One region of the Croceicoccus naphthovorans genome, then DNA from elsewhere that is predicted to be linked to it. Evidence: riboswitches for the same ligand, from Rfam matches in the RefSeq annotation. Region 1 holds a riboswitch; the other holds the start of a gene.
What was found. A riboswitch is a leader RNA that binds a small molecule or an ion and turns the genes downstream of it on or off. The one in region 1 is predicted to bind cobalamin.
Positions count from the first base shown of each region.

Region 2: it holds a riboswitch for cobalamin, as region 1 does, so the genes downstream of both, AB433_RS05925 (TonB-dependent receptor plug domain-containing protein) here and AB433_RS08315 (TonB-dependent receptor plug domain-containing protein) in region 1, are expected to answer to the same signal.

Region 1 covers NZ_CP011770.1:1,626,855-1,638,234, forward strand. Annotated here, with positions in the region: gene AB433_RS08295 (DUF2891 family protein) at 1-192, opposite strand, end outside; gene AB433_RS08300 (cobyrinic acid a,c-diamide synthase CobB) at 497-1,804, opposite strand; gene cobO (cob(I)yrinic acid a,c-diamide adenosyltransferase) at 1,801-2,439, opposite strand; gene AB433_RS08310 (hypothetical protein) at 2,412-3,014, opposite strand; cobalamin riboswitch at 3,211-3,420, opposite strand; cobalamin riboswitch at 3,482-3,672, shown strand; gene AB433_RS08315 (TonB-dependent receptor plug domain-containing protein) at 3,835-5,754, shown strand; gene AB433_RS08320 (DUF1636 domain-containing protein) at 5,754-6,161, shown strand; gene cobT (nicotinate-nucleotide--dimethylbenzimidazole phosphoribosyltransferase) at 6,158-7,174, shown strand; gene AB433_RS08330 (histidine phosphatase family protein) at 7,171-7,743, shown strand; gene cobS (adenosylcobinamide-GDP ribazoletransferase) at 7,757-8,467, shown strand; gene AB433_RS08340 (threonine-phosphate decarboxylase) at 8,464-9,447, shown strand; gene cbiB (adenosylcobinamide-phosphate synthase CbiB) at 9,440-10,375, shown strand; gene AB433_RS08350 (cobyric acid synthase) at 10,363-11,380, shown strand, end outside.
Region 2 covers NZ_CP011770.1:1,159,370-1,170,749, forward strand. Annotated here, with positions in the region: gene AB433_RS19365 (hypothetical protein) at 1-222, shown strand, start outside; gene AB433_RS05890 (trimeric intracellular cation channel family protein) at 226-858, opposite strand; gene AB433_RS05895 (PepSY domain-containing protein) at 855-1,553, opposite strand; gene lpdA (dihydrolipoyl dehydrogenase) at 1,622-3,025, opposite strand; gene odhB (2-oxoglutarate dehydrogenase complex dihydrolipoyllysine-residue succinyltransferase) at 3,122-4,345, opposite strand; gene AB433_RS05910 (2-oxoglutarate dehydrogenase E1 component) at 4,367-7,213, opposite strand; gene sucD (succinate--CoA ligase subunit alpha) at 7,315-8,205, opposite strand; gene mdh (malate dehydrogenase) at 8,296-9,258, opposite strand; cobalamin riboswitch at 9,491-9,698, shown strand; gene AB433_RS05925 (TonB-dependent receptor plug domain-containing protein) at 9,813-11,380, shown strand, end outside.

The DNA of each region.
Region 1 (11,380 bases):
AATGCCAGGCGGGCGAATGTCGCCAGCCAATGCTCGCGACAGGTTGAGACCATCCAGATGCGCCAGCCGCCCATCGGTTCGATCGCTCAAATCCGCCGGCGTGTGCAAACACGCGAGATGGCGGGCAAAGGGATCCGGAAGGAACCGTGCAAACCAGTTTGAAAATTCTTCTTCGGCCAGGACATCGCGCATGAGGACCGCCTCTCACAGTGTCGCCGAGAGGGAATCCTCACCGCTCGGCTCCGCTGGCTATGCCGACAACGCACCTCTTTGGGGAAAATTGGGCGAGTAGGCGAAGGCAGGTTGCTAGCTGCCCCGGATCAGCCCGGACAAGCTATCTGCGCCGGTGCTCAAGGCTCAGCGAACCTGATGTCCGCCTTTCAGAAAATGGGCCGCGAGGCAGAACAACCGGAGTGGAGGCGCAAAATTGCCACCAGCTCAATCGTGAACGAACGGCAGCTTTCGGGCATGGATTTCGACCAAGGAACGTGCGAGATCATGGGGCGCAAAAGCGCCCGGAGAACATCTCAGCCATCACCGCCGGATCGGATCGGAAATAAAGATGAATATAGCTGCTTAAAAGCGACCCATGGCGGTACACTGCCTCGTCACGACCACCGTTCGGATTGCGCGAATGAGTGAAGGGATCAAGATTTGTCTTTAGCCGCGAATAGTGAAAGCTGTGCCCGCGAAGCTTGGCATGGGGTAGCGTGAGTTCCTGAAGGCCTAGACCGCTCAGCCGCCTCTGCATAATTGCACGGCCCGGCATGATGCCAATCATCGGATGCTTGGTCCCCTCCACGGTCACCAGTTCCTCAGTGCAGACTATCATGCCGCCGCATTCAGCCAAGATCGGCTTTCCCTGCGCATGGTGTCGCTGAAGATCACGTTGCCATCCGTGATTTGCCGACAAGGTTTCGCCATGCAATTCCGGATACCCGCCGGGCAGCCAGATTGCATCGCACTCTGGCACCCTGTCGTCCGCCAGCGGAGAAAAGAAGTATAAATCCGCCCCCAACTCAACCAGTAGGTTCACGTTGTCGGGGTAGATAAAGGCAAAACATGCGTCGCGGGCGATAGCGATGCGCACCCCCTTTAACTCGTTGCCGAACCAACTGTGGGATAGACCGCCCTCGAATGTCGCAGGCGGTGGAAGAGTATCTACGCTCGCCGGTAACGCTTCGGCGCAATCGTCTAGGCGTTGGTCGATATCTTCGATCTCACGTGGCATCAGAAGTCCCAGATGCCGGGATGGCACGACAGGGACGGCGTCGCGTTCTATCGCGCCCAACCACTGCACAGTCTTCGACATGCTCTCTCGGAGCATATCGGCATGTCTGCTGCCTGCCACCTTGTTGGCAATCACGGCATGGACGTGGACGTCGTCGCGGTATTCGCTCAACCCGTGTACGATTGCACCGAAAGTCTGAGCCATGGCCGAAGCGTCGATGACGGCCAGAACTGGCAAGCCGAAGCGCGCGGCGATATCCGCACTCGATGGATCACCGTCGAATAGGCCCATGACCCCTTCGACCAGAAGGATATCGGCCTCGTTCGCCGCTTCGAATAGGAGGCGTCGGCACTCATCCTCGCCAACCATAAAGAGGTCGAGCTGGTAGACAGCGTGTCCGCTAGCCTGCTCAAGAATCTTGGGGTCCAGAAAATCAGGCCCGCATTTGAAGACGCGCACCCGCAGCCCGGCATTGCGATAACGACGGGCCAACGCAGCGGTGACCGTCGTCTTGCCCTGACCTGATGCTGTTGCCGCGACCAGCAGTGCAGGACATTGCACCGCCCCGCTCACAGATCGATGCCCTGCTGGGCTTTTACTCCTGCCCGGAAGGCGTGCTTCACATCGCGGATTGCGCTGACCGTATCGGCGGCTTCGACGAACACGTCATGCGCGGCGCGCCCGGTGATGACGACATGCTGCATCGCCGGGCGCGCCTCTATCGCGGGCATGATCTCTTCCAAGGATAGGTAGCGGTAATTCACCAGGTAGGTCTGTTCGTCGAGCACGACGAGATGGACTGTCGGATCGGCCAGAGCCTCTTTCGCCTTTTCCCAACCGGCTCGTGCGGCGCTGATGTCGCGGTCCCGATCCTGCGTTTCCCAGGTGAATCCTTCACCGCAGCGTTCCCAGCGCATGTTCGGATCACGGACGAAGTATGCGCGCTCGCCCACTTCCTCCTTGCCCTTGATGAACTGGAACACCGCGGCCTTGAGGCCATAGCCTAAAGTGCGGGCCACCATGCCGAACGCAGAGGATGACTTGCCCTTTCCGTTCCCGGTGATGACGAGGAGCAAGCCCTTGTCGACCTTGGCTGCGGCGATTCGCTTGTCCACGACCTGCTTGTGTTTTGCGGTGCGGGTCTTGTGACGGAGGTTGATCGCGTTCTTGTCGGCGCCGGTCACCGGCTGCTGTCCGGAACGGTCCATCCAGCCAGCCTCTCGGCCATGATGTGCGCGACCGCCGCGATGCCCGCCCAGCTCAGCGTGGCAATAAGCGTGCCGGGGAAATACCGCTCTAGCCGCGGCAGCCAGCCTGCGATGGTTGCATCGGGGAAGTGGCCGCTCAACGCATAGAAACCGCCGCTGGAAAACGCGTTGGATATCAGCGCCGCACCGCACAGGATTGCAATCAGCGCAGGCAAGCGAGCCGGGGTAATGCCGATGCGAGCGGCGCCGAACCGGCCGGCCATCCACATTACGCCATAAGCGGGCAGCAGCATCCAGTAGGCAGCGGTAAAGCAGAAGTCCGAACCGCCCATCAGGTTGATCGTCACGACGTCGATCGCGAAACCCAGTGCGAAGAGCGCGGGGAAAGCAAGGTGCGAGCGAATGTAGAAACCAGCCACAAGAAAGCTTGCGAGACTGGTCTCTGGAAGGTGGATATATTCGCTGAGCGAATGGGGCCGCGTCGCCAGCATCACGGTGGCGAGGACGGCGAACAGTATCGCATCGAACCGCCGGATGGCAGGGCGCGGCGCGGATTGGGTAAGCAAGGCAGTCATCATCGATCTCCATTTCGGATACAACGATGCGTTGCCCGCCGCGCAAAGCGACGGGACGGAAAGGCCACGACGACAAATCGTGGCGCGCAACATTCTTTGCGAGTGCCGAATGACGCGGCCCTCCCTTTCAACGCACACACACGTGTCGTCCAGCAAGGGATCGGCCCCTAGTTCGTCCGGTACATCCCGCCCGGGCGAAGAACGACGGCAACGGGCCGGTTTCCTGACTTACCGGTTCAACGCGAAATCACCGCCTTCTCGGAAAGAAATGCTTCTTTCCAATGGCATAATGGCGAAACGCTCACCAGTCACAGTTGCGGGAGCAGTGCCGGATGCGGATGACCTGAACCACCCTGCCGGACTTCCCGATTAAGCCCTTGCGGGCACCCGTTACGCGCCTGTCGATAGGCGCGGCGCGCGCGCCATGCAAGCATAAGTGGCTTGTCATATCGCATTCGCTCGCCTACCCGCCGCGCCAAGCGACAGGTTCCCCGCAAGGGGATTCAAAGGGAACGCGGTTCAAGACCGCGGCTGCCCCTGCAACTGTGAGCGGAGAGCCATCGGCCTTCATGCCATTGGGGTTTCAAAAGCCCCGAGAAGGCGGCCGAACCGGCATCGACCCGCAAGCCAGGAGACCTGCCTGACGCCGTCGTTCTTCGTCCGGACAGGGTGTGCCGGCCGAACGGGGAAGTTCCCTCGCGAAACGACAGCCATTGCCTCGCGCGGCGCGTGCCGGGCGGGATGGCCTGTGCGTGCTGCGTAAAGGCTGTTCCCCCGGTGCGATCCGCGCGTGGCGTCTTGTCACTTGTGGGGATTGTTCATGCCCGAATACCGTTTCCTGACCATCCCGGCCATCGCCGCCGGACTTTCGATTACACCTGCCGCTCAGGCAGACACGGCTTCGGACGAAATCGTCGTAGCCGCGCTTCGCATGCCGGTGGAAATCGACCGTGTCGCATCGTCTGTAACCGTGCTCGACCTTGATGAGATCGAGGCTGAACAGCCAATTTCCATTACCGACATTCTGGTCCGCACCCCCGGCATCAGCATGTCCCGCAACGGCGGCTATGGTGCGGCCACGTCACTGCGCGTGCGCGGTGCCGATGCGGGGCACAGCGTTCTGGTCATCGACGGCATGCGCCTTTCCGATGCCTCCACCACGGACGGCGGCGCCGATTTCGGCGGCCTTTTTGCCGACGACATCGAACGGATAGAAATCCTGCGCGGTCCGCAGTCGGTACTGTGGGGAAGCAATGCCATCGGGGGCGTCGTTAACGTCGTCAGCGCCCGTCCCGACGCGCCGCTGGAAGGGCGCGTTGCGATCGAAGGCGGATCACGCAATACGCTGAGCGCCCGTGCCGGAGCAGGCGGCCGCAGCAAGGCTATCGACTGGCGCATCGCGGGCAGCACGTTCACCACCGACGGCATTTCCGCCCGCGACACGGGAACAGAGCGCGACGGATACCGTCGCCAATCGGGCAGCGGCACGTTGACGGCAAGGCTCACGCCGAACCTTTCGCTCGACCTGCGCGGATACTATGCGAGCGGGCGCAATGATTTCGACGGATTCTCAGGCGACAGCCGAGCCTACGGACTGACCGAAGTATGGTCTGCCTATTCCGGGCTGAAAGCGGCCTTTCTGGACGGGCGCTTCAACAACCGCTTCGCCTTCATCGAAAACCGGACGGATCGCGACAATTTCGATCCCGATCGCACGGTCCGCGCACAAACCTTCGATGCGCAGGGCCGAACGCGGCGTTACGAGTATCAGGGCGGACTGGACATTTCCGATGCCATCGACGTGGCATTCGGAGCGGAGCGGGAGGAACAGCGGATGCGAACCGCATCGCCCCGCAATACTACCGATCCGGTCAGCGCAACGCGTGCACAAGCCGATATCGACAGCATCTATGCACAGGCGCGCGTGACACCGGCGCAAGGGTTCACGGCCGAAGGCGGCGTTCGTCACGACGACCATTCGCTGTTTGGCGGCAATACGGTTGTCAGCCTTGGCGCCAGCTTCGCGCCCGGAGATGGTGGCACCGTCGTGCGCAGCAATTATTCGGAAGGGTTCAAGGCGCCTTCGCTCTACCAGTTGTTCACGCAATACGGATCGGAGGATCTGCAACCTGAACGCGCAAAGGGGTGGGAAGCCGGGATCGAGCAGCGTCTGGCCAATGACCGCGCCTTCGTTTCCGTCACCTATTTTGAGCGGAAAAGCGAAAACCTCATCGATTTTGCCTATTGCCCCACCACCGGCACCCCGCCCGTGCAGTGCTTCATTCCCGGGACCGAGGTGGAACGGTTCGGATACTACGCCAACATCGACCGCAGCCGTGCCCGTGGCGTGGAAGTAGCCGGTTCCGCGCAGTTCGGCCCGGTCTTCGCAAACGGCAATGTCAGCTGGATCGACGCGGAAGACCGGAGCGTGGGAGCGAGCGAGGGCGAACAACTGCCCCGCGTTCCGCGCTATCTTGCCAACGCAGCGCTCGGCTACGCAGCGTCTGCAGGGCATTCGTTGTCCCTTGCCCTTCGTTACGCGGGCAAGAGCCTCGACCGGTCGGGCGGGATCATGCTCGGCGATTACTGGCTGACGGATCTACGCGCCGAAGTGACATTGGCAGAGAGCCTTTCGCTCTATGGGCGGGTCGAGAACCTTTTCGATACCGATTACGCGACGGCAAGCGGGTACGCCGCGCTGGGCCGCAGCGCCTATCTCGGCGCAAGGGCCCGTTTCTGATGCTTGCGCGTACCAGCAACGGGCCATCGGTCGTGGTTTGCAGCACGTGCCGCCTGTCTGCCGACCGGCGGGACGACGACGGCGGGCAGCGCGGCGGTGCATTGCTGGCCGCGCAATTGCGAGAATTGCAAATAGCGGAAAGCCGCTACGCCCGCATCGCGATCGAGGAAATGGCCTGCCTCTTCGCCTGTTCGCGCCATTGCACCATACATGTTCGCGCGCCCGGCAAGATCGGTTACGTGCTTGGCGATTTCGCACCAGACGGCGAAAGCGCGCGGGCAATTCTGGACTATGCCCTGAACCACGACGCCAGCGCCGAAGGGCAGGTGCGCTATGCCGACTGGCCCGAGGGCGTGAAGGGACACTTCATCGTGCGCGTTCCTCCCGAAGGGGGAATCGTGACATGACCTTCTTCGCCACTGCCGACGCCTTTACCGATGCCCTTCACAGCCTGCCCGCGCCGGACCTGTCCGCCAGTGCCGCTGCAGAAGCGCGGCAGGCGCAACTGACTAAGCCCGCCGGTTCGCTGGGTCGGCTGGAAGAGATCGCCGTTTTCATGGCGCAGTGGCAGGGCAATCCGCGCCCCAGGGCCGACCGGATCGCAGCGGTGATATTCGCGGGCAACCATGGCTGCGCCGTGCAGGGGATCAGCGCCTTTCCGCCAGAAGTCACCGAGCAAATGGTAGCCAACTTCAGAGACGGAGGGGCTGCAATCAATGCGCTGACCCACGCCTGCGGCGCGAGCCTAGACGTCATCGCGCTCGATCTTAACCGCCCCACGGCTGACATCTCGTATGGTCCGGCGATGTCCGAAGGGGAATGCCTGGATGCGCTGAACAGCGGCGCGGCAGCCGTTTCCGGTGAATGCGATCTGCTTTTGCCCGGCGAAATGGGCATCGGCAACACGACTCCCGCCGCGGCGCTTTGCGCGGCCAGTTTCGGCGGCGGCGCGGCATCCTGGGTCGGGAGGGGCACGGGCGTCGACGACGCTACGTTTGCTCGCAAACGGCATCTGGTGGCCAGAGCGCTGGTCCTGCACGAGCAGCATTGCACCAGCGCTTTCGAAGCTCTGCGGCGGTTGGGAGGACGCGAGATCGTGGCCATGGCCGGTGCTATGCTGGCCGCGCGACAGAAGCGGATTCCGGTCATGCTTGACGGGTTCATTGCATGTTCGGCCATTGCCCCGTTGGCACGCGAAGTACCGGGGATCGTCGATCATTGCCTTGCCGCACATCAATCCGGCGAAGGTGCGCATGGCCGCTTGCTTGCTGCCTTGCGCCTCCAACCCCTGCTCGCGCTGGACATGCGGCTGGGCGAAGGATCCGGTGCAGCGGTTGCCGCCCAGATCGTAAGATCCGCGCTTTCGGCGCATGACCGGATGGCGACTTTTGCCGAGGCGGCCGTGGCCGGTGTGCCATGACTTCGCTTAAACTTCATCTCATGCGCCACGGTCCGCCGCTGCGACCGGGGCTTTTGCTTGGTCATGGCGACGAACCGGCCGTGCCCGGCTCCCAGGCATTTTTGGTTTCCCGGTCGAAGGCGCTGCACTTCGATGCGGTCGCAACCTCCGATCTCGAAAGGGCCAAAGCCGGAGCAGCTGCCATCGCACGAGCCCGCGGCATCGCGTTCGCATTGGATCCGCGCTGGCGCGAGCTCCACTTCGGTGCGTGGGACGGGCTGGATCCGGCCGCGATTGAACAGGGCCAGTTGCAAAGCTTTTGGTCCGACCCCGATGCCAACCCGCCGCCCAGCGGAGAGAGATGGGGCGAGCTCAAAGAGAGGGTTTCTTCCGCGATTTCCGCGATCGGCGGATCGACCCTCGTGGTCACGCATGGCGGTGCCATGCGAGCGGCCATATCGGTTCTGACGGGCCTTGATCATCGCGGTGTATGGGCGTTCGACCTGCCATACGGTGCCGTCGTCTCCCTGCGTATCTGGCGCGAATCTGGCGCGAAGATGACGCGGGCGCGCCGCTGTCGGGACAGGTGACGGGACTGCGAACGTGAAATCTCTCGTCATCGCCTTTCAGTTCATGACCCGCATACCGCTGCCCGCGGTCAGTGCGAATACCCATGACGCCGGCGCTGCAATGCGGTGGTTTCCTGTGACGGGCGCGGTCATCGGCGCAGTCGTCTGGGGCGCAGCTTTCGCGGGCCAGTCGGTCGAACCGTTGCTTGCCGCTCTTCTGGGAGTTGCCGCGTGGGCCGCGATCACCGGCTCGCTGCATCTGGACGGTCTGGCTGACGTGGCCGACGCGGCCGGGGCCTCGCACAAGGACCCGACGCGCCTGTCGGCTGTCATGGCCGATCCGCATGTCGGCAGCTTCGGTGTCGTTGCCATCACAATGCAGCTTGTGGCCAAGCTGATCCTGCTGTCCCTGATTGCCGAACGCGGCGGCCTTTGGGTTCTGCCCGCGATCTGCTGCGCGGCAAGGATCGGTCCGCTCGCCTGGGCACTGCTGCTGCCGCCTCTTCACAAGGGAATGGGCACGATGTTCGCCGCCGCCACAGGTTGGCATCACCTTGCTATCTGGAGCGTACTTGCCGCGGCAATGGCTTGGTATCTACCTTCGCTGGTGGTCGCAATTCCCGCCATCGGAGCTTGGGCATTGTGGTGCCGATCCCGCCTTGGTGGCATCTCGGGCGATAGCCACGGCGCTGGGATCGAGATTGTGGAGACGACCCTGCTGCTGGCATGGGTGGCAATGTCATGAACGATGGGTTCCGCTGGCACGGTGGCAGGCTTGATGACGCGCGTGCGCAATTTGGGGATGGCGACCTGCCGTGGCTCGATCTGTCGACCGGGATCAATCCCGTAGCCTGGCCAATGCCAGAGCCTCTGCGGTTCGATTGGCAGGCCTTGCCCGCACCATCGTCTCTCGCCCGACTGGAGGAGGTCGCGGCCCGGTACTTCGGCGTTGATCCGGCGCTGTGCTGCGCGGTTCCGGGCAGCGAAATCGGCTTGCGCCTGCTTGGAAACCTTATCGATCTTCCGGGCCGATATCTGCCGCCTTGCTATCGCACCCATGCAGAAGTCTTTGCAGTCAGCAAACCGGGCCAGATCGGCCATTGCGAGAGCAAGGCAGACGCCCTGCTGACAGCCAATCCCAACAATCCGGACGGTCGCGTCGTGGAGCACGAGACGCTGCGCAAATGGCTCGGCGATCAGGAGGCAATGGCCGGATGGCTCATCGTTGACGAGGCATTTGCCGACCCTGCACCGGATACGAGCGTGGCCGGTCTCGTGAGCAATGAGCGAAATCTTGTCGTCATGCGTTCGTTCGGCAAGTTTTTCGGGCTTGCTGGCGTCCGGCTTGGCTTCGCCATCGCGCCTCCGCCTATTACCGCCGTGCTTCGGCACCTTCTGGGAGAATGGCCGATCTCGGCTCCCGCGATCGAGATAGGGACCAAGGCTTATGCGGATCGTGGTTGGATCGCCGCGACACGTGCAAATCTTCCGCTGCGAGCAAGGGCTCTGGACGAAGTCCTGTTGGCACACGGGCTTGTGCCGACTGGCGGCTCTCCGCTATTCAGACTGGTCGAAACGGAACGGGCCGGCGAGCTGTTCGAACGGTTTGCGCGCCACCAGATTCTGACCCGCCCGTTTTGCGATAACGATCATTGGCTCCGCTTCGGCATCCCTGCCGATCGCACGGCTCTGGATCGTGTCCACACGGTGCTGGCCCATGGCTGAACCGGTGGCATTCACGGCAATGGCGCTTGATGCAGCATTAGGGTGGCCCGCATGGCTCTATCGGCGCATAGGCCATCCGGTGGGAGCATTTGCCCGCGTGATCGACGCGGGGGCGCGTCGATGGAACAAGCCGCATGGCACGCCAAACATGCGCCGCATCGGCGGTGCAGCGACGCTCGTGCTGGTCATGGGGTTTGCAGGCGCCGGAGCATGGGTATCCGAACTGATCGCAGCATACATTTTAGGTTCCTACAGTTGGCTCGCTACTGCGATCCTCGTCTTTCCGGCAATCGCACAACGCAGCCTGCTGGATCATGTCCGGCTTGTTCTTGTCGCGCTTGAGAACGGCGACCTTGAGCGAGCACGGTGTGCCGTCGCGAATATCGTGGGGCGTGACACCGCCGAACTGGACGAGGCGGCCGTATCGCGTGCCGCAATCGAAAGCCTTGCCGAAAGCTTTTGCGATGGTGTGGTCGCGCCCCTGATCTGGCTGGCGTTGCTGGGACTGCCGGGCATCTGGGCTTTCAAGGCCCTCAGCACCGCAGACAGCCTCATCGGACATATCGAGGAACCGTGGCGTGACTTCGGCTGGGCCGCGGCAAAGTGCGACGATCTGGCAAACTGGCTGCCTGCCCGCATCGCAGGCGCCCTCATCTGTCTGGGCGGTGGCGGCGGCTGGCGCATAATGCACCGCGATCGTGGCAAGCACGCATCGCCCAACGCCGGATGGCCCGAAGCGGCCATGGCGGGAGCGCTGGGCATAACGCTGGCCGGGCCGATCAGCTACGACGGCGTCCGCTACGAGAGGCCCGTCATAGGCCAAGGCTTGCAGGCAGGCGCCCGGCATCTGCGTAAGGCAATCGGTATCTATGTCAGGGCATGTGCGCTGCTCTGGATCATCGCAGGAGTATCGGCATGGCCGGGTTGATGTTGCAGGGCACGGGGTCCGATGTCGGGAAAACGGTGCTGGTCGCGGGGCTATGCCGGGCCTTGGCCAATCGCGGAATATCGGTCCTACCGTTCAAACCGCAAAACATGTCCAACAACGCCGCAGTGACGCCCGAGGGGGGAGAGATCGGACGCGCACAGGCGCTGCAGGCGTTCGCCGCGCGCGTTAAGCCACATGTCGACATGAATCCCGTCCTGCTGAAGCCGCAGGCAGACCGAACATCGCAAGTCGTGGTGCATGGGCAGGTGCGCGGCACCTTGGGCTCTTCGTCATTTCGCGAAGCGCGCGGGCATCTGCTGGGCGCTGTAATGGAAAGTCATGCCCGCCTTTGCGCGCGCTGCGATCTGGTAATCGTCGAAGGTGCAGGTTCACCGGCAGAGATCAACCTGCGCGCAGGCGACATCGCCAACATGGGTTTTGCGCGAAAAGCAGGTGTTCCCGTCGTTCTGGTGGGCGACATTGATCGCGGCGGAGTAATCGCCGCATTGGCCGGAACGAAGGCCGTGATCGCGCCTGAAGACGAAGCAATGATACGCGGCTTCATCATCAACAAGTTCCGCGGCGATCCGGCGCTATTCAACGATGGCTATGCCGCCATAGAGGAACTGACGCGCTGGCGAGGTTACGGCGTGGTTCCGTGGCTCGACAGGGCACATCACCTGCCCAGTGAGGATGCGGTGGTATTAGAGCGCGCGGCAGGGCCAACCCCCAGACGAAAGCGTATAGCTTGCCCGATCCTGCCGCGTATCGCGAATTTCGACGACCTCGATCCTCTGAAATCCGAACCCGGGGTCGAATTGACAATGATCCCGCCCGGAACTGCGATTCCTGTCGCCGACCTGATTGTTCTGCCCGGATCCAAGGCCACGATCGCCGACCTCGCCTTCATCCGCGATCAGGGTTGGGACATCGATATCATCGCCCACCACCGGCGTGGCGGCGCAATCCTGGGAATATGCGGAGGTTACCAGATGTTGGGCCGCA
Region 2 (11,380 bases), 470 kb from region 1:
GAATGGCGCGGTGCCCAGGCCGGTGTGGGGGCTGACGCGGGGGCCGAAGGGTCTGAGCGCGATGATCGGTACTATGCCGAAGCCCGCGCCCGTGCTGAAGAGCAGGCCCCGGCCTATGAGGTCGAGCGCGAGGAAAGCGATGGTGAGCGCACGTGGGAACGCGGCGCGGCAGACGATCGCTATGAAACGGCTTCGGCTCCGGCGACGGGTACGCGCGGTTAGGCGCTAGTCCGGATCGACCGGCAGCCGCGAATAGGCCGGCAGCTCGATCTTCCACACAATCGCCGCGCCGCGCAGGACAAACCCTGCCAGCGCGGCGATGCCCAGTGCCAATCCCTGCGGCAATCCGGCCAGCAGCGCCCCGGCACATAGCGCGGACGACAGCGCGGCGGCGGTTACGTAGAGTTCCGGCCGCATCAGGATCGACGGTACGCCCGCCAGCACGTCGCGGATTATCCCGCCGACACAGCCCGTCACCACGCCCAGAACGATGGCGGGTAGGGGCGCAACGCCCAGCGCCAGCGCCTTGGCAGCGCCCAACGCAGAGAATGTCGCCAGGCCCAGCGCATCGGCCCATTCCAGCAATTTCGCGGGCCAGAACCGGACCGGCACGAACCATGCGGCCAATGCCATCGCCAGCACGACGGGCGCGACCCACGGCGAGGCCAGCCAGAACGCGGGCACCCCGATCAGCACATCGCGCACCGACCCCCCGCCCACGCCTGTGACCAGTGCGAAGAACGCGACCGTCACGAAGCTCTGCCGCAAGTGCGCGGCCAACAGCGCCCCGGTCAGCGCAAAGACCGCGGTGCCCGCAACATCGAGCAGCGGGGGCAGGACGGGCAGGACCGGCGTCATGCGGTTTCCGGTGCGGGCCGCGTCTTCACGCGCGCCTTGCGGCGACGGAACATCAGCACCGCGCCCATCAGCGTCATCAGCACGGCCAACACGGTAAAGGCGACGAGCAGCGGATGATGCGTGTCCTCCCGCTCTTGCAGGTCCATGATGTGCAGCCCCCAGAAGAAGTCGAACACGCGCCAGAACCGCGTGCGCACGGCCTCTATCTGCCCGCTGTCGCGCCCGACGTAAACGTGCGTGCCATCCTCCAGCGTAACCTGCCACACCGGGATCGGGCGGCGCAGGTCGAACGGGGCGTGTTCGGCATCGAAGAATTTCGTTTCGGCAATGCGGTCGCCTCCCTCGATCTCCATCGCGACGATGGTGCGGGCGGCGGCCATGTCGATTTCGGGCACGCGTTCACCGCTGCGCGCGAAGTATCGCTCGATCTTGCCGTCGGCATAGATCGCGCTGGTGACGACAGAATTGTTCTGCATCCGCGTACGCATCTCGACCGGGCGATCCTCACCCTCGATCAGTTGCGCCGCCAGCCAGCCTGGGGGCAGGGGGCGCTTCGCCTCGGTCTTGATCAGGTGCGTGCCGCGCACTTCTTCGATTGGCTTGGCAACCATGACAAGGCCGCTGACCGTCCAGAACAGCAGCGGCACCGCGATGATCCACCCCAGCCAGATGTGCAGCTTGGCAAGTAGGCGCATAAAAAAGACCCTCCGTCCGCGTCTACTTGATGCGGGCAGAGGGTCTTGTGTCAAACCGGTGGTTAAGATCAGATGTGGATTGGGGCCCCGCGAACCGCCATCGCCGCTTCCTTCACCGCTTCCGAATGGGTCGGGTGAGCGTGGCAGGTATAGGCGATGTCCTCGCTGGTCGCGCCGAATTCCATGGCCTGCGCGACCTGCGCGATCATGGTGCCGGCCAGCGATGCGATAATCCAAGCGCCCAGCACGCGGTCGGTCTCGGCATCGGCGATGACCTTTACGAAGCCTTCCGGCTCGCGGTTGGTCTTGGCCCGGCTGTTCGCCATCATCGGGAAGTTGCCGACCTTGACGGTGTGGCCCGCTTCCTTGGCGGCTTCCTCGGTCAGGCCCACGCCCGCGATTTCGGGCATGGTGTAGACGACGCTGGGGATCACGGCGTGGTTCACGATGCCGGTCTCGCCCGCGATGTTTTCTGCGACGGCGATGCCCTCGTCCTCGGCCTTGTGAGCCAGCATCGGGCCGGGGATGCAGTCGCCGATGGCCCAGACGCTGTCGACCTTGGTCAGGAAATCGTGGTTGGTCTCGATCTGGCCGCGCTGGTTGGTTTCCAGCCCGATGGCTGCAAGGTTCAGACCTTCGGTATTCGGACGACGCCCGATGGCGACGAGGACGCAATCGGCCTCGATCGTTTCGCTATCGCCGCCGTTCGACGGTTCGAGCGTCAGCGTGGCCTTGCCGCCTTCGACGGTCGCCCCGGTGACCTTGGTCGAAAGTTTCAGCTCCATGCCTTGCTTCTTGAAGATCTTCGCCGCTTCCTTGCGCACGGCGCCGTCCATGCCGGGCAGCAGCTGGTCAAGGAATTCGACGACGGTGACTTCGGCACCCAGACGCCGCCAGACCGAGCCAAGCTCCAGCCCGATAACGCCGCCACCGATGACGACCATCTTGTTCGGCACGCGGTCCAGCGCCAGCGCGCCGGTGCTGTCGACGATCACGCCGCCGTCGTTGTCGACATCCACGCCGGGCAGCGGGGTGACCGACGATCCGGTGGCGATGACGATATTCTTGGCGGTGTGTTGCGCGTCATCGACTTTCACGGTATGCTTGTCGACGAACGAGCCGAGGCCTTTCAGCCACGTCACCTTGTTCTTCTTGAACAGGAAAGCGATGCCGCCGGTCAGTTCCTTGACCGCGGTCGCCTTTTCGCCCTGCATCGCTTCCAGGTCGAGTTCGGGCTCAGGGATCTTCACGCCGAACTTGGCCAGCGTGCCGTCCTTGGCTTCCTCGAACAGTTCGGAGCCGTGGAGCAGCGCCTTGGAAGGAATGCACCCAACGTTCAGGCAGGTGCCGCCCAGCGTCTCGCGGCTTTCCACGCAAGCGACCTTCAGGCCCAGTTGCGCGGCACGGATAGCGGCGACATAGCCGCCGGGCCCGGCACCGATCACGATAACGTCGAAGTCGAATTCAGCCATTTCGGCCTCCTGACTTTTGCGCGTGCTTCGACAGGCTCAGCACGAACGGAAAATTGCAATTCTGTCCCGCCCCCCGATCGGAAGCGGGCTTTAAACTCAAAGGTCGATCAACAGGCGCGTCGGGTCTTCGATCGCTTCCTTGATGATCTTCAGTGCCGTAACCGCCTCACGCCCGTCGATAATCCGATGGTCGTATGACAGGGCGATGTACATCATCGGGCGGATTTCGACCTTGCCGTCAATCGCGACCGGGCGGTCCTCGATACGGTGCAGGCCCAGAACCGCGCTCTGCGGTGGGTTGATGATCGGGGTGGACATAAGCGATCCGAAGACGCCGCCGTTGGAGATGGTAAAGGTGCCGCCCTTCATGTCTTCCATCGTCAGCGTGCCTTCCTTGGCGCGCTTGCCGAAGTCGGCGATGCCGCCCTCGATCTGGGCAAAGCTCTTCTTGTCGGCGTCGCGCAGCACCGGCACGACCAGCCCGTTCGGGGCCGAAACCGCAACCGAGATGTCGACGAAATCGTGGTAGAGGATTTCGTCGCCCTCGATCTGGGCGTTGACGCTGGGTACGTCTTTCAGCGCAAGGCAGGCGGCCTTGGCGAAAAAGCCCATGAAGCCCAGGCGCACGTCGTGCTTCTTGGCGAACAGGTCCTTGTACTTTTCGCGCGCCTCCATCACCGCGCTCATGTCCACGTCGTTGAACGTGGTCAGCAGGGCGGCGGTGTCCTGCGCGCTCTTGAGCCGCTTGGCGATCGTCTGGCGCAGACGGGTCATCTTCACCCGCTCGACATTGCGGCCCGAACCGGCCGGCTCGCTGGCGGCGGGTGCCGGCGCGGCTGCGGGTGCGGCGGCCGAACCGCTCTTCTTCGCCTCGGCGGCGGCCAGCACGTCTTCCTTGGTCAGGCGGCCGTCTTTGCCGGTGCCCTTGACCTTGCTGGGGTCGATGCCGTGTTCCAGAACCGCGCGGCGCACTGCGGGTGACAGGACGACGGCGTCGTCGTCCGACGCTTCCGGTTCGGACTGAGACGGGACCGATGCGGTCGCGTTCTCACGCGGGGCAACCTGCTTGTCTCCCGCACCCGCGCCATCGGTGATCGTCGCGATAACCGCGCCGACGGTGACGGTTTCGCCTTCGCCGACCATGGTTTCGCCCATCACGCCGCTGACCGGCGCGTTGACGTCGATTGCGACCTTGTCGGTTTCAAGGCTGCAGATCGGCTCGTCCTGCTTCACCGCCTCGCCGGGCTTTTTCAGCCATTCGCCAATGGTGGCTTCGGTGATCGATTCGCCCAGTACGGGGACTTTGACTTCGGTGCTCATCGGTTCGTTCCCTTTACGAGCTTATTTCTGGCGGGCCGCGATGACATCTTCGACCGAGAGGCCGAGGGCATCCGCAACCAGTGCGTTCTGTTGTTCGACATGACGACTGGCGAGGCCCGTCGCGGGCGATGCCGAGGGCGCGCGTCCGGCATAGCGGGCGCGCGATACCGGGGCCCCGGCCTCTGACAATGCCTGTTCGATCTGGTTTTCGACGAAGAACCACGAACCGTTGTTCTTCGGTTCTTCCTGACACCACACCACCTTTTCAAGGTTGGTCATGCGCGACAGGCGCAGCGCCAGCGGCTCTCCCGGGAAGGGATAGAGCTGTTCGATCCGCACGATCGAGGTATCGGTCAGCCCTGCGGCGTCGCGCGCCTCGATCAGGTCGTATGCGACCTTGCCCGAACACAGTACGAGGCGCTTAACGTCCTTGTCCGCGATTTCGGTCGTGTCCGACACGATGCGGCGGAAGTGGCTTTCGCCAAGGAACGCTTCCTTCGCCGACTTCGCCATCGGATGGCGCAGCAACGACTTGGGCGTCATGATGATCAGCGGCTTGCGGAACGGACGCAGCATCTGGCGGCGCAGAACGTGGAAATAGTTCGCCGGTTCGGTGATATTGCACACCTGGATGTTGTCGCCCGCGCACAGTTGCAGGAAACGTTCCAGACGCGCGGAGGAATGCTCCGGCCCCTGGCCTTCGTAACCATGCGGCAGCAGCATGACGAGACCGTTGGCGCGCAGCCACTTCGCCTCGCCGCTGGCGATGTACTGGTCGATCATGATCTGCGCGCCGTTGGCGAAATCGCCGAACTGCGCTTCCCACAGGACGAGGCTTTTGGGATCGGCCAGAGCATAGCCATATTCGAAGCCCAGCACGCCATATTCTGAAAGCGGGCTGTCATAGACCTCGAAATGGCCGTGCGGCACGTGGCACAGCGGGATGTACTTCGCCTCAGTCTCTTGATCGACCCAGACCGCGTGACGCTGGCTGAACGTGCCGCGCCCCGAATCCTGACCCGACAACCGGACCGAGAAGCCTTCGGCCAGCAAAGACCCAAAGGCCAGTGCCTCTGCCGTCGCCCAGTCGAAACCGGTGCCGCCCGCGAACATGTCGCGCTTTGCATCCAGCACGCGGTTCAGCGTCTTGTGGACCTGCACATCGTCGGGAACGGTGGTCAGCGTGCGGCCAAGGCCGTCGAACAGCTTACCCTCGATCCCCGTCGCGATGTTGCGGCGCGCGGTTTCGGGGTCGGCAGGCTTGTTCATGCCCGCCCAGCGTCCGCCGAACCAGTCGGCCTGATTGGCCTTGTAGGTCTTGCCCGCCTCAAACTCTTCTTCCAGCAGGTTGGTAAAGCTGTCGATCGCGTCCTGCTCGAAGCTATCGTCGATCACGCCTTCGGCACGCAGTCGTTCGGCATAGAGCGAACCGACGCCCGGATGCTTGCGGATCTGTTTGTACATCAGCGGCTGCGTGAAGCTGGGCTCGTCACCCTCGTTATGGCCAAACCGGCGATAGCACCACATGTCGATGACGATATCGCGGCCGAAGCGTTGGCGATATTCGATGGCCAGCTTGCAGCAGAAGGTCACCGCCTCCGGATCGTCGCCATTGACGTGCAGGATCGGCGCCATGACACCCTTCGCCACGTCGGACGGATAGGGCGAGGATCGCGCGAACTGCGGGCTGGTGGTGAACCCGATCTGGTTGTTGATGATGAAGTGGATGCAGCCGCCGGTATTGTACCCGCGAATGCCGGAAAAGCCGAGGCATTCCCAGACGATCCCCTGACCGGCAAAGGCCGCGTCTCCGTGGATCAGGACGGGCAGGACCTGCCGATGCTTGTGCTGGCCCTTTTCGTCGAAACCGATGTCGTCATGGAACCGCTGCTGCGCGCGGACCTTGCCGAGCACGACGGGGTCCACCGTCTCCAGGTGAGAGGGGTTGGGCACAAGGCTCATGTGCACCTTCGTCCCGTCGAACTCGCGGTCGGTGCTGGTGCCAAGGTGGTACTTCACGTCGCCCGAACCGCCGACATCGTCGGGGTTGGCGCTGCCACCGGAAAATTCGTGGAAGATGACCTTGTAGGGCTTGGCCATCACGTTGGCGAGGATGTTCAACCGGCCACGGTGGGCCATGCCGAACACGATTTCCTTCACCCCGTCGGACCCGCCGTACTTGATGACCGATTCCAGCGCCGGAATCATCGATTCCCCGCCGTCGAGGCCGAACCGCTTGGTGCTGACGTATTTCTTGCCGAGGAACTTCTCGTACTGCTCGCCGCGGATAACGGCCTGCAGGATCGCCTTCTTGCCCATCAGGGTAAAGTCGATCGAGGCGTCCTTGCCTTCCATGCGTTCCTGCAGGAAGCGGCGTTCCTCGATATCGGCAATGTGCATGTATTCAAGGCCGACCTTGCCGCAGTAATTCGCGCGCAGGGTTTCGACGATCTCGTTCACCGTCGCCCATTCAAGGCCCAGGTTGCCGCCGATATAGACCGGGCGGTCGAGGTCGTCCTTGCCGAACCCGTGGTATTCGGGCGTCAGGTCGGCAGGCAGATCGCGGTTGGTCAGGCCCAGCGGATCGAGATCGGCGGCCAGGTGCCCGCGCACGCGATAAGTGCGGATCAGCAGCATGGCGCGAACCGAATCGTCGCACGCGGCCTCGACCGCCTTTTCGTCGAGCTTTGCGCCCTTCTTCTCGGCGGCGGCCTTGATTTCGGCCTTCATCCGCGTGGGATCGAGCGATGCGGTCAGGTCGTTGCTGGCACTATCGTCCAGCGGCCAGCCCTTGCGGGCCCACGACGGTCCCGGTTGAGGGCCGTCGGGCTCCATTTCGGGAAGGAAGGACTGGTTCTCTTTACCCATGGCACTGGTCCACAAATGCGCCGGGACCGGATCGTCCCGGAAAAAATTCGGACATCGGGCGCGGCGTTTCCCTCTCCGCCGCGCCCGGTGCCGTGTTCAGGTCAGGCGATTTCCTTGAGGAGACCGTCCAGCGTTTCGCCGAGCAGCGAGGGCGAGGGGGAGACGCGGATGCCCGCTTCTTCCATCGCCGCAATCTTGTCGTCCGCGCCGCCCTGGCCGCCCGAAACGATGGCGCCGGCGTGGCCCATGCGGCGGCCCGGAGGTGCCGTACGGCCCGCGATGAAGCCGACCATCGGCTTCTTGCGACCGCGCTTGGCTTCGTCCTTCAGGAACTGCGCGGCCTCTTCCTCGGCGCTGCCGCCGATTTCACCGATCATGATGATCGACTTAGTCTCGTCGTCGGCCAGGAACAGTTCCAGCACGTCGATGAAGTTGGTGCCGTTGACCGGGTCGCCGCCGATGCCGACCGCGGTGGTCTGGCCAAGGCCGGCGTTCGTGGTCTGGAACACGGCTTCATAGGTCAGGGTGCCCGAACGCGACACGACGCCGACCGAACCCTTCGAGAAGATCGAACCCGGCATGATGCCGATCTTGCATTCGCCGGGCGTCAGCACGCCGGGGCAGTTCGGGCCGATCAGGCGCGATTTCGAACCCTGCAGCGCGCGCTTTACGCGAACCATGTCGAGCACCGGAACGCCTTCGGTGATCGCGACGATCAGCTCGATCTCGGCATCGATGGCCTCAAGGATGGCATCGGCGCAACCGGCGGGCGGCACATAGATGCAGCTGGCGGTCGCGCCCGTGGCGGCCTTCGCCTCGTGCACGGTGTCGTACTGCGGCAGGTCGAGGTGGGTGGTGCCGCCCTTGCCGGGGGTCACGCCCGCAACCATCTGCGTGCCGTAGGCCAGCGCCGCTTCGGTGTGGAAGCTGCCGGTCTTGCCGGTCATGCCCTGGGTGATGACCTTGGTATTCTTGTCTACGAGAATGGACATAAATCGCTCTCCTGAGGGAGGGTGGCCGCACCGGATTACCGAATAGGCGCCGGGGCGGCCGGAAAGACTATACTATTGTCGGGGCGACGATCAGGCCAGCGAGCCGTCGATGCCTTTGCAGGCTTCGAGCAGTTCCTTGACCGCATCGACGGAAACCTGAAGGTTGCCCTTTTCTTCGTCGTTCAGTTCGATTTCCACGACCTGTTCGATGCCGTCGGCACCGATCACGGCGGGTACGCCGACATAGAGACCGTCGACGCCGTATTCACCGGTCAGGTGCGCGGCGCAGGGCAGGATGCGCTTCTGGTCGCCAAGGTAGGCTTCGGCCATCGCGATGGCGCTGGTGGCCGGGGCGTAATAGGCCGAACCGGTCTTGAGCAGGCCGACGATTTCGCCGCCGCCCGAACGGGTGCGCTGCACGATTTCGTCCAGCTTCGCGTCGGTCGACTTGCCCATCTTGACGAGGTCGGTGACGGGAATGCCGCTGATCGTGGAATAGGACAGGACAGGGACCATCGTGTCGCCGTGGCCGCCCAGCACGAAGGCGTTCACGTCCTTCACCGAAACGCCGAATTCCCATGCAAGGAAGGTGGCGAAGCGGGCCGAGTCCAGCACGCCGGCCATGCCGACGACCTTGTTGTGCGGCAACCCGCTGAATTCGCGCAGTGCCCAGACCATCGCGTCGAGGGGGTTGGTGATGCAGATGACGAACGCGTCGGGTGCGTGGGCCTTGATGCCTTCGCCGACCGACTTCATGACCTTCAGGTTGATGCCCAGCAGGTCGTCGCGGCTCATGCCCGGTTTACGCGGCACGCCGGCGGTGACGATGATGACGTCTGCACCCGCGATGTCGGCATAATCGTTCGTGCCGGTGATGTTTGCGTCGAAACCTTCGATCGGGCCGCACTGCGAAAGGTCGAGCGCCTTGCCCTGGGGCATGCCCTCGGCAATGTCGAACAGGACGATGTCGCCCATTTCCTTTTTCGCCGCCAGATGGGCGAGCGTGCCGCCGATCATGCCGCTACCGATCAGGGCGATCTTCTTGCGTGCCATCTTAACCTGTTCCTCCTGTCGCGCTGCGGGCGATGGGTGAACTTGATAGTCATGGCACACGGATTGCCCGCAAGGACCGCATGCCCCGTTTCGGTGGTCGGCCCTAGGCCCGTGAAACCGGGATTGCAACCGGCAAAAAGTCGGTATTGCTAACTATCTTTGCAATCAGTTCGCAATAGCAATAGTGGGGCGTTTACAGGCAGGCTTGCCAGTTTGCCGCAATGCACCTAATGGCCGCCGCGACGGTAAGGGTTGCCGACTTCCGAAAGGGACGAGGCACGAAGAGGGAAGCCGGTGCGCAGGAAACATCCTGCCAATCCGGCGCTGCCCCCGCAACTGTAACCGGCGAGCCGTGCTTCAAGTGCCACTGGGTAACCGGGAAGGCGAAGCAACGGTCCCGACCCGGAAGCCAGGAGACCTGCCCATACCGGTCGTTCGAGCCAGCGGGCGGGGTGTACCGGGGGCAGCGAGACGGGCGCATGGTGTGCCTTTCCCGCATGAGCGACGCGTGTCGTTCATATGGGAGGTTCCCCTTGCGTACTATTTTGCTTCTGTTGAGTTCCACCGTACTTGCCCAGCCTGCTTTGGCGCAAGAGATCGAATATGCCCAACCCGCGCCCCCGGCGTCGGGCGGGTCCGATGCCATCGTCGTCGTCGCCACCGGGTTGCCGCTGTCGATCGACAGCACCGGCCAGCCGGTCAGCGTCGTCGACCTTGACGAGATCGAGAGCATTCAGGGCCCCGACCTGACCCGCGTGCTGTCGCGCCTGCCGGGCGTGACGCAGAGCCGCGAGGGCGGTCCGGGCTCTCTGACCGGCGTGCGCGTGCGCGGCGGTGAAGCGGACGACCTGCTGGTCCTGATCGACGGCGTGCGCGTCAACGATGCGTCCGACATCGGCAACCAGTTCGACTTCGGCAACCTGCTGGCGGGCAATGTCGAGCGGATCGAGTTGCTGCGCGGGTCGAATTCGGTCGTCTGGGGATCGGACGCAATTTCGGGCGTGATGAACGTCGTTACACGGATCGATAACGGCGTGGCCGGATCGCTGGAGTATGGCAGCGACGATACGAAATACGCCACGCTGTCGGCGGGCACGGTGCAAGGCCCGCTCGCCGCAGGGCTGGCCGGATCGTATTATGACACCGACGGGTTCAGCCGCGCGGCATCGGGCACCGAGGATGACGGGTTCCGCCAGTGGCAGCTGACAGGGCGGGCGCGGTACGACCTGACGCCGGAGCTGGCGATTGTTGCCAACGGGCGCTTTGCCAACGGGCGGACCGAGTTCGATGGGTTTCCCGCGCCCGACTATGTCCTTGCCGATACCGAAGACTATTCGCGCACGCGCCAGTATTCGGGCCGCACCGGGCTGCACTATGCGACCGACCTGCTGACGCTGGATGCGGGCTATGCGCTTTCGGACACGCGGCGGCGTTATTACGACGCGGCGCAGGACGAGGCATTCCAGTACGCCTACAAAGGCCGTTCCGAGCGGGCCGAATTGTTCGGCCGGATCACGCCGGCGGGGCAGGTCGCGCTCGATTTCGGGGCGGATCGCGAATGGACCCGGTTCGACACCACCTTCGGCGACGATGCCAAGGCCAACACCACCAGCGGCCACGCGCTGCTTGGCTGGTATGGCGAAGCGGCTTCGGTTGCGGCGGGCGTGCGTTATGACGATCACTCGCGCTTTGGCGACGAATGGTCGTTCGGCGCGAACGGCACGGTCAATCTGGTTTCCGACGTACGCCTGCGCGCGTCTTATGGCGAAGGTTTCAAGGCGCCGTCGCTGTACCAGTTGTTCTCCGACTATGGGAACCCGGACGTTCAGCCGGAAACCAGCCGCGCCTATGACATCGGGATCGAGAAGGGCAGTCGCGGCGGGCCGCTGTTTATCGCATTGTCGGCCTTTCGCCGCGACAGCCGCAACCTGATCGGCTTTGCCTCATGCTTCGGCATTACCGATGGGCTATGCGCCACGCGGCCCTATGGCTACTACGACAATACCTCGCGCGCGCGCGCCGAGGGATTCGAGGTGGAACTGGCTGCCAGCCCATCGGCGACGCTGCAGACCGGGGCCAGCTATAGCTACGTCAAGGCGGTGGACCGCACGCCCGATGGCTT